Regions from separate parts of the Mesorhizobium sp. WSM1293 genome, predicted to be linked through region 1. Evidence: predicted binding sites of a transcription regulator. Region 1 holds the regulator's gene; each other region holds the start of a gene.
What was found. Region 1 encodes PhoB, which activates phosphate uptake and scavenging genes when phosphate is short. Its sites were predicted from a motif close to TGTCATNNANCTGTCAT; they were not measured.
Positions count from the first base shown of each region.

Region 2: a site for PhoB is predicted at 1,161-1,177, ahead of ugpB (sn-glycerol-3-phosphate ABC transporter substrate-binding protein UgpB). Genes of this name have one in related genera too.
Region 3: a site for PhoB is predicted at 1,452-1,468, ahead of phnF (phosphonate metabolism transcriptional regulator PhnF). Genes of this name have one in related genera too.

Region 1 is NZ_AZUV01000023.1:44,172-47,160, forward strand. It holds gene M729_RS0124360 (ROK family protein) at 1-1,153, shown strand, start outside; gene phoB (phosphate regulon transcriptional regulator PhoB) at 1,170-1,859, opposite strand; gene phoU (phosphate signaling complex protein PhoU) at 1,876-2,583, opposite strand; gene pstB (phosphate ABC transporter ATP-binding protein PstB) at 2,610-2,989, opposite strand, start outside.
Region 2 is NZ_AZUV01000019.1:12,662-15,650, reverse strand. It holds gene M729_RS0122250 (EAL domain-containing protein) at 1-879, opposite strand, end outside; gene ugpB (sn-glycerol-3-phosphate ABC transporter substrate-binding protein UgpB) at 1,241-2,551, shown strand; gene ugpA (sn-glycerol-3-phosphate ABC transporter permease UgpA) at 2,709-2,989, shown strand, end outside.
Region 3 is NZ_AZUV01000005.1:57,948-60,936, forward strand. It holds gene M729_RS0108180 (carbon-phosphorus lyase complex subunit PhnI) at 1-298, opposite strand, end outside; gene phnH (phosphonate C-P lyase system protein PhnH) at 300-911, opposite strand; gene phnG (phosphonate C-P lyase system protein PhnG) at 911-1,372, opposite strand; gene phnF (phosphonate metabolism transcriptional regulator PhnF) at 1,506-2,255, shown strand; gene M729_RS0108200 (zinc-binding alcohol dehydrogenase family protein) at 2,333-2,989, opposite strand, start outside.

The sequences.
Region 1 (2,989 bases):
GATTGCCGCAACCACAAGTCTCAGCCATTCGACGATCTCGGCGATCTCATCCGACCTGATCGTCGAAGGCATCCTGACCGAAAGCAAGCCGAGCGAGGCCGGCTCGCTCAAACGCGGCCGTCCGCAGGTCGGCCTCAGCCTCAATCCGGAAGCGGCCGCGGTAATGACCGTGGTGCTGTCGCTGAACTTCCTCTCGGTCGCCGTCATCGACTATGCCGGCCAGGTAATATCCGAGGAACAGCGCCGGCTCGACACGCTGACGATGTCGCGCGACTCGCTGATCGGTGAGTGCACGGCAATCGTGCGGCGCCGCCTGGAAGATCCCGACCTGGACGTGCGAAGCATCGCCCGTATCGCGCTGGCCGTCCAGGGCATCACCGACACCCGTGCCCGCGCCATGCTGTGGTCGCCGATCACGCCGCACACCGACATCGCCTTCGCCGACATATTCGAAGAGGAGTTCGGCATCCCCGCCATTATGGAGAACGACTGCAACATGATGGCGGTGGCGCTGCGCTGGCGCGACCCCGATCGTTACCGCGACGATTTCATCGCCATCCTCCTGTCGCACGGCATCGGCATGGGGCTGGTGCTGAAGGGCGAATTGTTCACCGGCACCCATTCCTCGGGCGGCGAATTCGGCCACATGATCCATCGGCCGAACGGCGCGCTGTGTCGCTGCGGACGGCGCGGCTGCGTCGAAGCCTATGCCGGCAATTATGCCATCTGGCGCAACGCGCGGCAGATGGGCGAGGATGCAGAGCCCGTCGCCGATGTCAGCGACGCCGACATGCGCGCCCTGGCTGCTGCCGCCCGCGAAAGGGACGGGCCCGAACGGGAAGCCTATCGCAAGGCCGGCGAAGCGCTCGGCTACGGCCTCGGCAGCCTGTTTGCGCTGATCGATCCGGCGCCGGTCGCCATGGTCGGCGTCAGCGCTGCCGCCTTCGACCTGATCGAGCCGGCATTGCGGCAAGCGATTGCCCAGACCGCCGGCGGCCAGCATTCCATGTCGATTTCCTTCGACACCGAGCCGAACGAACTGCCGCTGATCCGCGAAGGCTGCGCCATGCGGGCGCTGATCTTCGTCGATCAGGAGATTTTTGCGCCGGGCGTGCAGGCGAGATCCGGTCTCGGCGGCAAGAACGTGGCGTGAGTTCAAACGAGGGAGTTCAGTCCTCGCGAATGGCGTAACCCGCCCCACGGATGGTGCGAATGACATCGGGCATGCGGCCGTTGTTGACCGCCTTGCGCAGCCGGCCGACATGCACATCGACCGTGCGTTCGTCGATGTAGATCGTCTCGCCCCAGACATTGTCGAGCAGTTGGCTGCGCGAGAACACGCGGCCTGGATGGCGCATCATGAATTCAAGCAGGCGGAATTCCGTCGGCCCGAGCCGGATCTCGCTCTTCTTGCGATAGACGCGGTGCGACTCGCGATCGAGCACGATATCGCCGACCTTGAGCACGCTGGACAGCACTTCCGGCTTGGCCCGGCGCAGCAGTGCCTTGACCCTGGCCATGAACTCCGGCGTCGAGAAAGGCTTGACCAGATAGTCGTCGGCACCGGTCGAGAGGCCGCGCACGCGGTCGCTTTCCTCGCCTCGCGCGGTCAGCATGATGATCGGCAGCCGCTCGGTCTCGGGACGCATCCTTAGCCGGCGGCAGAGTTCGATACCGGAAACCGCAGGCACCATCCAGTCGAGCACCAGAAGGTCTGGAACGTTCTCCTGCAGCCGGATTTCGGCCTCGTCGCCGCGCGTCACCACTTCGACCTGGTAACCTTCGGATTCAAGATTGTAGCGGAGCAGCACGCCTAGCGGCTCCTCATCCTCCACCACCATGATGCGTGGCGCGATCATCGGCTGGTCACCCCTGTCATGCCGCTGGCGCGGACATTGCCGTCTCGTCCTGCTTCGGACGATTGGCTGGCAACTGCGTGCCGGTCAAAACATAATAGGCATTTTCGGCGATGTTGGTCACGTGGTCGCCGATCCGCTCGAGGTTCTTGGCGCAAAACAACAGGTGCGTGCACGCCGTGATGTTGCGCGGATCTTCCATCATGTAGGTCAGCAGTTCGCGGAACACCGATGTGTATTTGACGTCGATGCGTTCATCATTGTTTCTGAGCGTGGCAAGCGCTGCCGCGTCAGCGGCGGCATACTCGTCGACGACCCCCTGCACCTGGATCAGCACCAGCTGCGCCATTGCGTCGATCGAATGCGAAAGGTCGTGCGGCGTGACGCTCAGCCCGACAGTGCCGACGCGCTTGGCGATGTTCTTGGCAAGGTCGCCGATGCGCTCGAGGTCGCCGGCCATGCGGATCGAACCGACCACCGCACGCAGATCGTTGGCCATTGGCTGGCGCTTGGCGATCAGCGTGATGGCACGATCGTCCAGCTCGCGCTGGCGTGCATCCATGATGGCGTCGTCGGAAACCACCCGCTGCGCCAGCGCATTGTCCGAATTGAGCAAAGCCCTGGTCGAGCCACCGACCATCGAGCGGGCGAGATCGCCCATGTCGCGGATCAGCTGGCTGATCTGCTCCAGATCCTCATCGAAAGATGCAACGGTATGTTCACCCATGATCTTCGTCCCTCATATGCCAGAGATCAGCCGAACCGGCCGGTGATGTAGTCCTGGGTGCGTTTGTCGTCGGGGGTGGTGAACATCTTGTCGGTGGCGCCCTCCTCGACCAGATAGCCAAGATGGAACATCGCGGTGCGCTGCGACACGCGCGCTGCCTGCTGCATCGAATGGGTGACGATGACGATCGTATAGTTCTGACGCAGTTCGTCGATCAGTTCCTCGACGCGAGCGGTGGCGATCGGGTCGAGCGCCGAACACGGTTCGTCCATCAGGATCACCTCGGGCGACACGGCGATGGCGCGTGCAATGCACAGGCGCTGCTGCTGGCCACCGGAAAGACCCGTGCCAGGTTCCTGCAAACGGTCCTTGACCTCGTTCCAGATCGCCGCCTTCTTCAGGCTGG
Region 2 (2,989 bases), on a different contig from region 1:
AAGCTGCATTCCGTTCAGCGTCGCTGTTGCTATGCCCGTCAGTGCCGCAATGCTGTCATTGGCACTGATGATGCGGTTGCCGTCGCAGACGATCAGCCCCTCCACGGCGGCATTGGCCAGGCCGTGCATGCGGTCGACCTCGAGCTTCTGGCGACGGAAGCGCAAATCGATCCACAGCGCCGATGCCGACAGAACCAGGATCACCAGTGTGGCGGCGGCGGCGGCGAAAGCCTGCGAGGTCGGCTCGATCGTGTATTCGGATATGACGATCGAGGGATCGGGGAAGATGGAGACGGCACCCATACCGATGAAATGCAGAGTGCAGATCGCCAGCGTCAGCAGCACCGCGCCGCCGGATGTCGCCTTCAAGGAGGGGCGGCGCTGCACGACACGCAGCGCCAGCGCCGCGAGCGTTACGCCGGCCAGCAGGGAAACGGCGACAAGCAACAGGTTCCACTCGATACGGCCCTGAACCTCGAACGCCGCCATGCCGATGTAGTGCATGGCTGCGATACCGCCGCCCAGCACGGCGCCGCCGACGAGATGATAGTCGAACTCATCCCGCAAGGTGGCGATCCACATGCCGGCTGCCGTCAAAGTGACCGAAGCAGCGAGCGAAAGCACGGAGAGTGCCGGATCATAAGCACTGGGTATGCCCGGTGTGAATGCGAGCATGGCGATGAAGTGCGTTGCCCAGATGCCAAAGCCGGTCGAAGTGGCCGCGATCATCAGCCAGGCAAGCCGGTTCCGATCTGTGGAACGGCTTATGTGCTGAAGCAGGTTGACAGCAGAGAAGCAGGAAATTCCGCAGATCAGCGCGGCGAGTGCGACCAGTCTCAGATCGTGTTCGTTGACGATACAATTGTAGACCGTCAGCATTTATTTCACCTGAGCTTTGGAAATAAACAGGGCAGCAGTATCGAGTAGCGCGTTGCCGTTGAGGGATCGATAAAGTCGGCTGCAACCTTGGCGTGTCTCTTCGGGTTGCTGCGGCTGCAATCAGGGCTGACACGCCGAAAGCCAGCTTGACAGTCCCGACGGTGCTTCCTGGCGCGCTTGTCGTCGCGCTAAGCCGGCTAACCGTATCGCTCTCCATGCCTCCAAGCGGAGGCGAGCGTTGCGTCAGGTAAAGGGTGAAGTTCGTCGATCTGCAACAAAACCGTTGTCTGATTGTCATGAGCGACACATATTGCCTTCGCGGGAGTGCCCCCTTTCGCCAATGACAAACGGGAGATGAAACATGAAGTCCTTCGGCTTCGCGGCCGGTGTTGCCGCTACCTTTATGACGCTTTCCTCAACCTCCGCTTTTGCCGTCACGCAGATCAGTTGGTGGCACGCCATGACTGGCGCCAATGCCGAAGTCGTCGACAAGATCTCCAAAGATTTCAATGCCAGCCAGAGCGACTATGAGCTCGTTCCGGTGTTCAAAGGCACGTATCCCGAGACGCTGAATGCCGGCATTGCCGCCTACCGCGCGGGCCAGGCGCCAGACATCATCCAGGTGTTCGACGTCGGCACCGGCGTGATGATGGCGGCCGAAGGTGCCATCAAGCCCGCAGCCGATGTGTTGACCAGCGCTGGAATGACCTTCGACAAGAGCCAGTATCTGCCAGGCATAGTCGGCTATTATTCGAAGCCGGACGGCACCATGCTCTCCTTCCCCTACAACTCCTCCTCGCCGATCCTTTATTACAACAAGGATATCTTCAAGAAGGCTGGTCTCGACGTCGATAGCCCACCCAAGACCTGGAATGAAGTGTGGGAAGACGCCAAGAAGATCAAGGCGAGCGGCGCGGCCGCCTGCGGCTACACCTCGACCTGGCTGACCTGGATACATCTGGAGAATTTCGCGGCCTGGAATGACGTGTCATGGGCCACCCAGCAGAACGGTCTGGCCGGCGGCGATGTCGAGCTCAAGATCAACGCGCCGATTTTCGTCAACCATTTCCAGGCGCTGGCGGACCTCGCCAAGGACGGCACCTTCAAATATGGCGGCCGCACCTCCGAAGCCAAGCAGATCTTCCTTGCGGGCGAATGCGGGATCATGACCGAATCGTCCGGCGGGCTTGGCGATATCGTCAAGTCCGGCATGAATTACGGCATTGGCCAATTGCCGTATGACAGCGACGCCAAGGGTGCGCCGCAGAACACGACGCCGGGTGGCGCCAGCCTGTGGGTTTTCGCGGACAAATCCGATGAGGAATACAAGGGCGTCGCGGCCTTCTTCGCCTACCTGTCGAAGACCGAGGTGCAAGAATACCTGCACCAGAAGTCGGGTTATCTGCCGGTAACGCTGGCGGCTTATGAAGCGACCAAGAAGTCCGGTTTCTATGACAAGAATGTCGGCCGCGAGACCCCGATCCTGCAGATGACGGGTAAGATGCCGACCGACAATTCCAAGGGCGTACGTCTGCCGAATCTGCCGCAGGTGCGCGATATCCAGAACGAGGAGTTCGAGAAGATGCTCGCCGGCCAGCAGACCGCGCAGCAGGCGCTCGACAATGCGGTTACGCGTGGCAATGCCGCGATCAAGGAAGCGCTGGGGAATTAGAGCGAGCGCAGGTCCTTGCTCTACGGCGCACCCACCTGTCCCGCCGGGCATCTCCCCTCGTGAGGGGAGTTTTGCCGTCCTTTGCGATTTCGCCAATGGTCGATGATGCCCAGTCCGAAACGCTCATCAAAGCCATCTTGGCGGAGAGGGGTGCCGCATGGTGCCCCCCGCCTCATCACCTCGGAGTGGCTCCGTGACCCCTCGCGTCGTGTTCCCCAACAAGGTCCTTCCCTACCTGCTTGTGGCGCCGCAACTGGCCATCACGCTCGTTTTTTTCTACTGGCCGGCCGGTCAGGCGTTCTACCAATCCATGCTCAGGCAGGATCCGTTCGGGCTGAGGACCAAGTTCGTCTGGTTCGCCAATTTCAGGAAAGTGCTTGCCGATCCGGCCTACCTGAACTCGGTCAAGGTCACGGTGGTGTTTTCCCTTGCGACCGC
Region 3 (2,989 bases), on a different contig from region 1:
GCATGTTGGCGGTGTCGATGGGCCTGGAGTAGCCGAAGCGCGGCAGCGTGGTGCGGTAGGCGCGCACCAGGAAGATCGCCTCGATCATGTCGCCGCGCGCCTGGGCGATGGCGAGCGCGGCCAGTTCACGATCATAGAGCGAGCCTTCGCTCATCACCCGGTCGACGCCGAGCGCCAGCTGCTCGATGATCTGGTCGAGACGAAGGGCGGGCACCGAACGGTCGCCACGCCGGCGGTCGGCCAGCAGGCTGTGGGCGTTGGCGATTGCCGCTTCGCCACCTTTTACCGCGACATACATCTTACGCCTCCATCGTCTTGATGCGCGTCGTGCGCGGTAGGCAGGCGATGCCGCCTGATGTGGCGAGGATGATGTCGACGCCGCGCGGAAAGCGCTTGATATTCTGCTTCCACTGCTCGACGAAATGGCGTGGTATCTGCGCCGGCGCGATCGTGGCGCTGGTTTCGATGCCAGGACCTCCGAGCAATAGCGGCGTGCCGGAGACCAGATCGCTGACCTGCAGGATCAGCGTGGTCGAGCGGTCGGGATAATCCTGCGTGCCCTGCGAAAAGCCATCGAGCGCCATCATCTCGGCAGGTGCTGCGATCAAGGCGAAATGCGCATCGGCCGGTGTGTTGGCCAATGGCGCGCCGGTATGGAACCCAAGCCATGATCTGATCGCGGTGGAGGCCTGCAAAGCCGGGTCGAGCCAGAGCGGCGTGTCATTGTCGCACAGCGCCAGTGCGATGGCGCCGGCGGTAGCCGAGAGCGGCACCGGCGGGCGGGCGAAGGCCGGCAGCGGTTGCACGCTGCCCGGCCGCGCCATTGCGTCCATCACGGCGCGGAACACGGTCTGGGCGTTGAAGACCGGATCGGCGAACCCGCCCTCGATCGATTGCACAGCTGCGTCCATCAGTCTTCTCCGCGAACCATGGTGAAGAAATCCACCTTCGTTGCCGCCGTCTCGGCGCGGCGTTTTTCGTGCGCCATGGTCAGAGCCGACTGCAGAGGCGCTATCAGTCCGGTCTCGACCTCATTGCGGCGGGCAGGGTCCTGCCATAGGGCGTCGGCGATAGCCGCCAGCTTCGCCTTCTGCTTGTCGCGGCCAAGCGCATAGCAATGGCCGACCTGTCCGGTGGGTAGCCTGACCGTGGCGCGGGTGACGGTCGCCTCGCCGACATTGAAAGGGGCGCCGCCGCCGCCGATGCGGCCGCGCAGGGTGACAAGGCCGGTTTCGGGGCCGCGCAACAGCTCGGCGTCCGAAGGCAGTCCGGCCTCATTCCAGAGCCGCACGATGTCATCGCCGCTGGATTGCGCAAGGGTTGCCATGGCGGCCTTGCGCTCGGCCTGGTCGCGGGCTTCCTGTCCTCGCATGAGCTGTAGTCCTCGTGGCTAAATTTGTCTATTGATATAGACAACTATACAAATTATACCTATTATCTAACGGGTGTCCATGACGGGTGGATGACAGCGATAGAAGACTGGGCGCTGGAAGATTGGGGCAATGATGGTCGGGCGGCTAGCAGCGGACAGCATCGAGCGGCGCAGTGGCGTTTCGCTGTGGCGGCAGATTGCCGACAAGATGCTGCATGCGATCGCCATCGGCGATTTCACGGAGAATGCAGCGCTGCCGCCGGAGGTGGCGCTGGCAGAGCGCTATGGCGTCAACCGCCACACGGTGCGCAGCGCCATATCAGCCCTCGTAAGGGAAGGCGTGCTGCGGGCCGAGCAGGGGCGCGGCACCTTCGTGCTGTCGCGCAAGCGGCTGTCCTATCCGATCGGGGCGCGCACACGGTTTTCGACAGGGCTGCAAGCGCAGACGACGGAACGGCACATCGCCTTGCTCGCCTCGTCGGTCGAGCCGGCCAGCCAGCGCGTCGCCGAGGGACTGGGTCTTGCCAAGGGAGCCGATGTGATCCGCCTGGAAACGCGCGGCGAAGCCGATGGACGGCCGGTGTCGCGCGCGGCGGGCTGGTTCGAAGCCCGGCGCTTTGCCGGTATCGATGCCGCGATGGCCGAGACCGGCTCGATCACCGCCTCGCTGGCGCGGTTCGGCATAGACGATTACCTCAGGCAATCGACCGTGCTGTCGGCGCGCCATGCCGATGCGGCGGACCTTGCCGACCTCGACCTGCAGCCCGGCGCTATCGTGCTGGTCACGGTCGCCGTCAACGTTACGCCGGACGGCCAGCCGATCCAGTTTTCCGAGTCGCGCTTTCCGGCCGAACGGGTGGAGCTGAAGCTGTCGGCGCTGTAGGGAGTGCCCGGCCCAGCTCGGCCGCATTCACTTGCCAGCGGCGGCGCATTTGAGGACCGGCTTCGCCGCCTGCCATGTTATAACCCCACCTCGATCACAGCCTTGATCAGGCCGGATTTCTCATGCGCCCAACGAGCCAGATCGCGCGGCGTGGCGGCGAGTGTGGTGCGGTGTGTGACGAGCTTGGCCAGTGGTACGGCCCCGTTGCGGATCGAGGCGGCGACATGATCGAAGTCGGCGCGCAGCGCGTTGCGGCTGCCGATCAGCGTCATCTCTCGCTTGTGGAATTCCGGGTCGGAAAAGCTGATATCGTCCTTGACGACGGAGACCAGCACCAGCGTTCCGCCATGCGCGACATGGGCGAAGGCCGACTGCACCGACTGGGTGTTGCCGGTGGCGTCGAAGACGACATCGAAGTCTTCGCCTGATGTCGCTTCCCTGACCAGATCGGGCACCGCGCCGCGCGAGCCGTCTAGCGTCTGGAAACCAAGCTCGTTTGCAGCGAAGGCGAGCCTTTCACTGCTCATGTCGAGCAGCGTCACGTCGAGCCCGGCGATGCGGGCGAAGATGGCGGTGCCGAGCCCGATCGGGCCGGCGCCGATGACCAGCGTGCGGGCGCCGGGGTCGGCGCGGGCGCGCCACACGGCATGCGCGCCGATGGCCAGGAACTCGACGGCGGCGGCGTCGGCCAGCGACAGGCCGTTGGCCGGATAGAGATTTTGCGCCGGCACCAG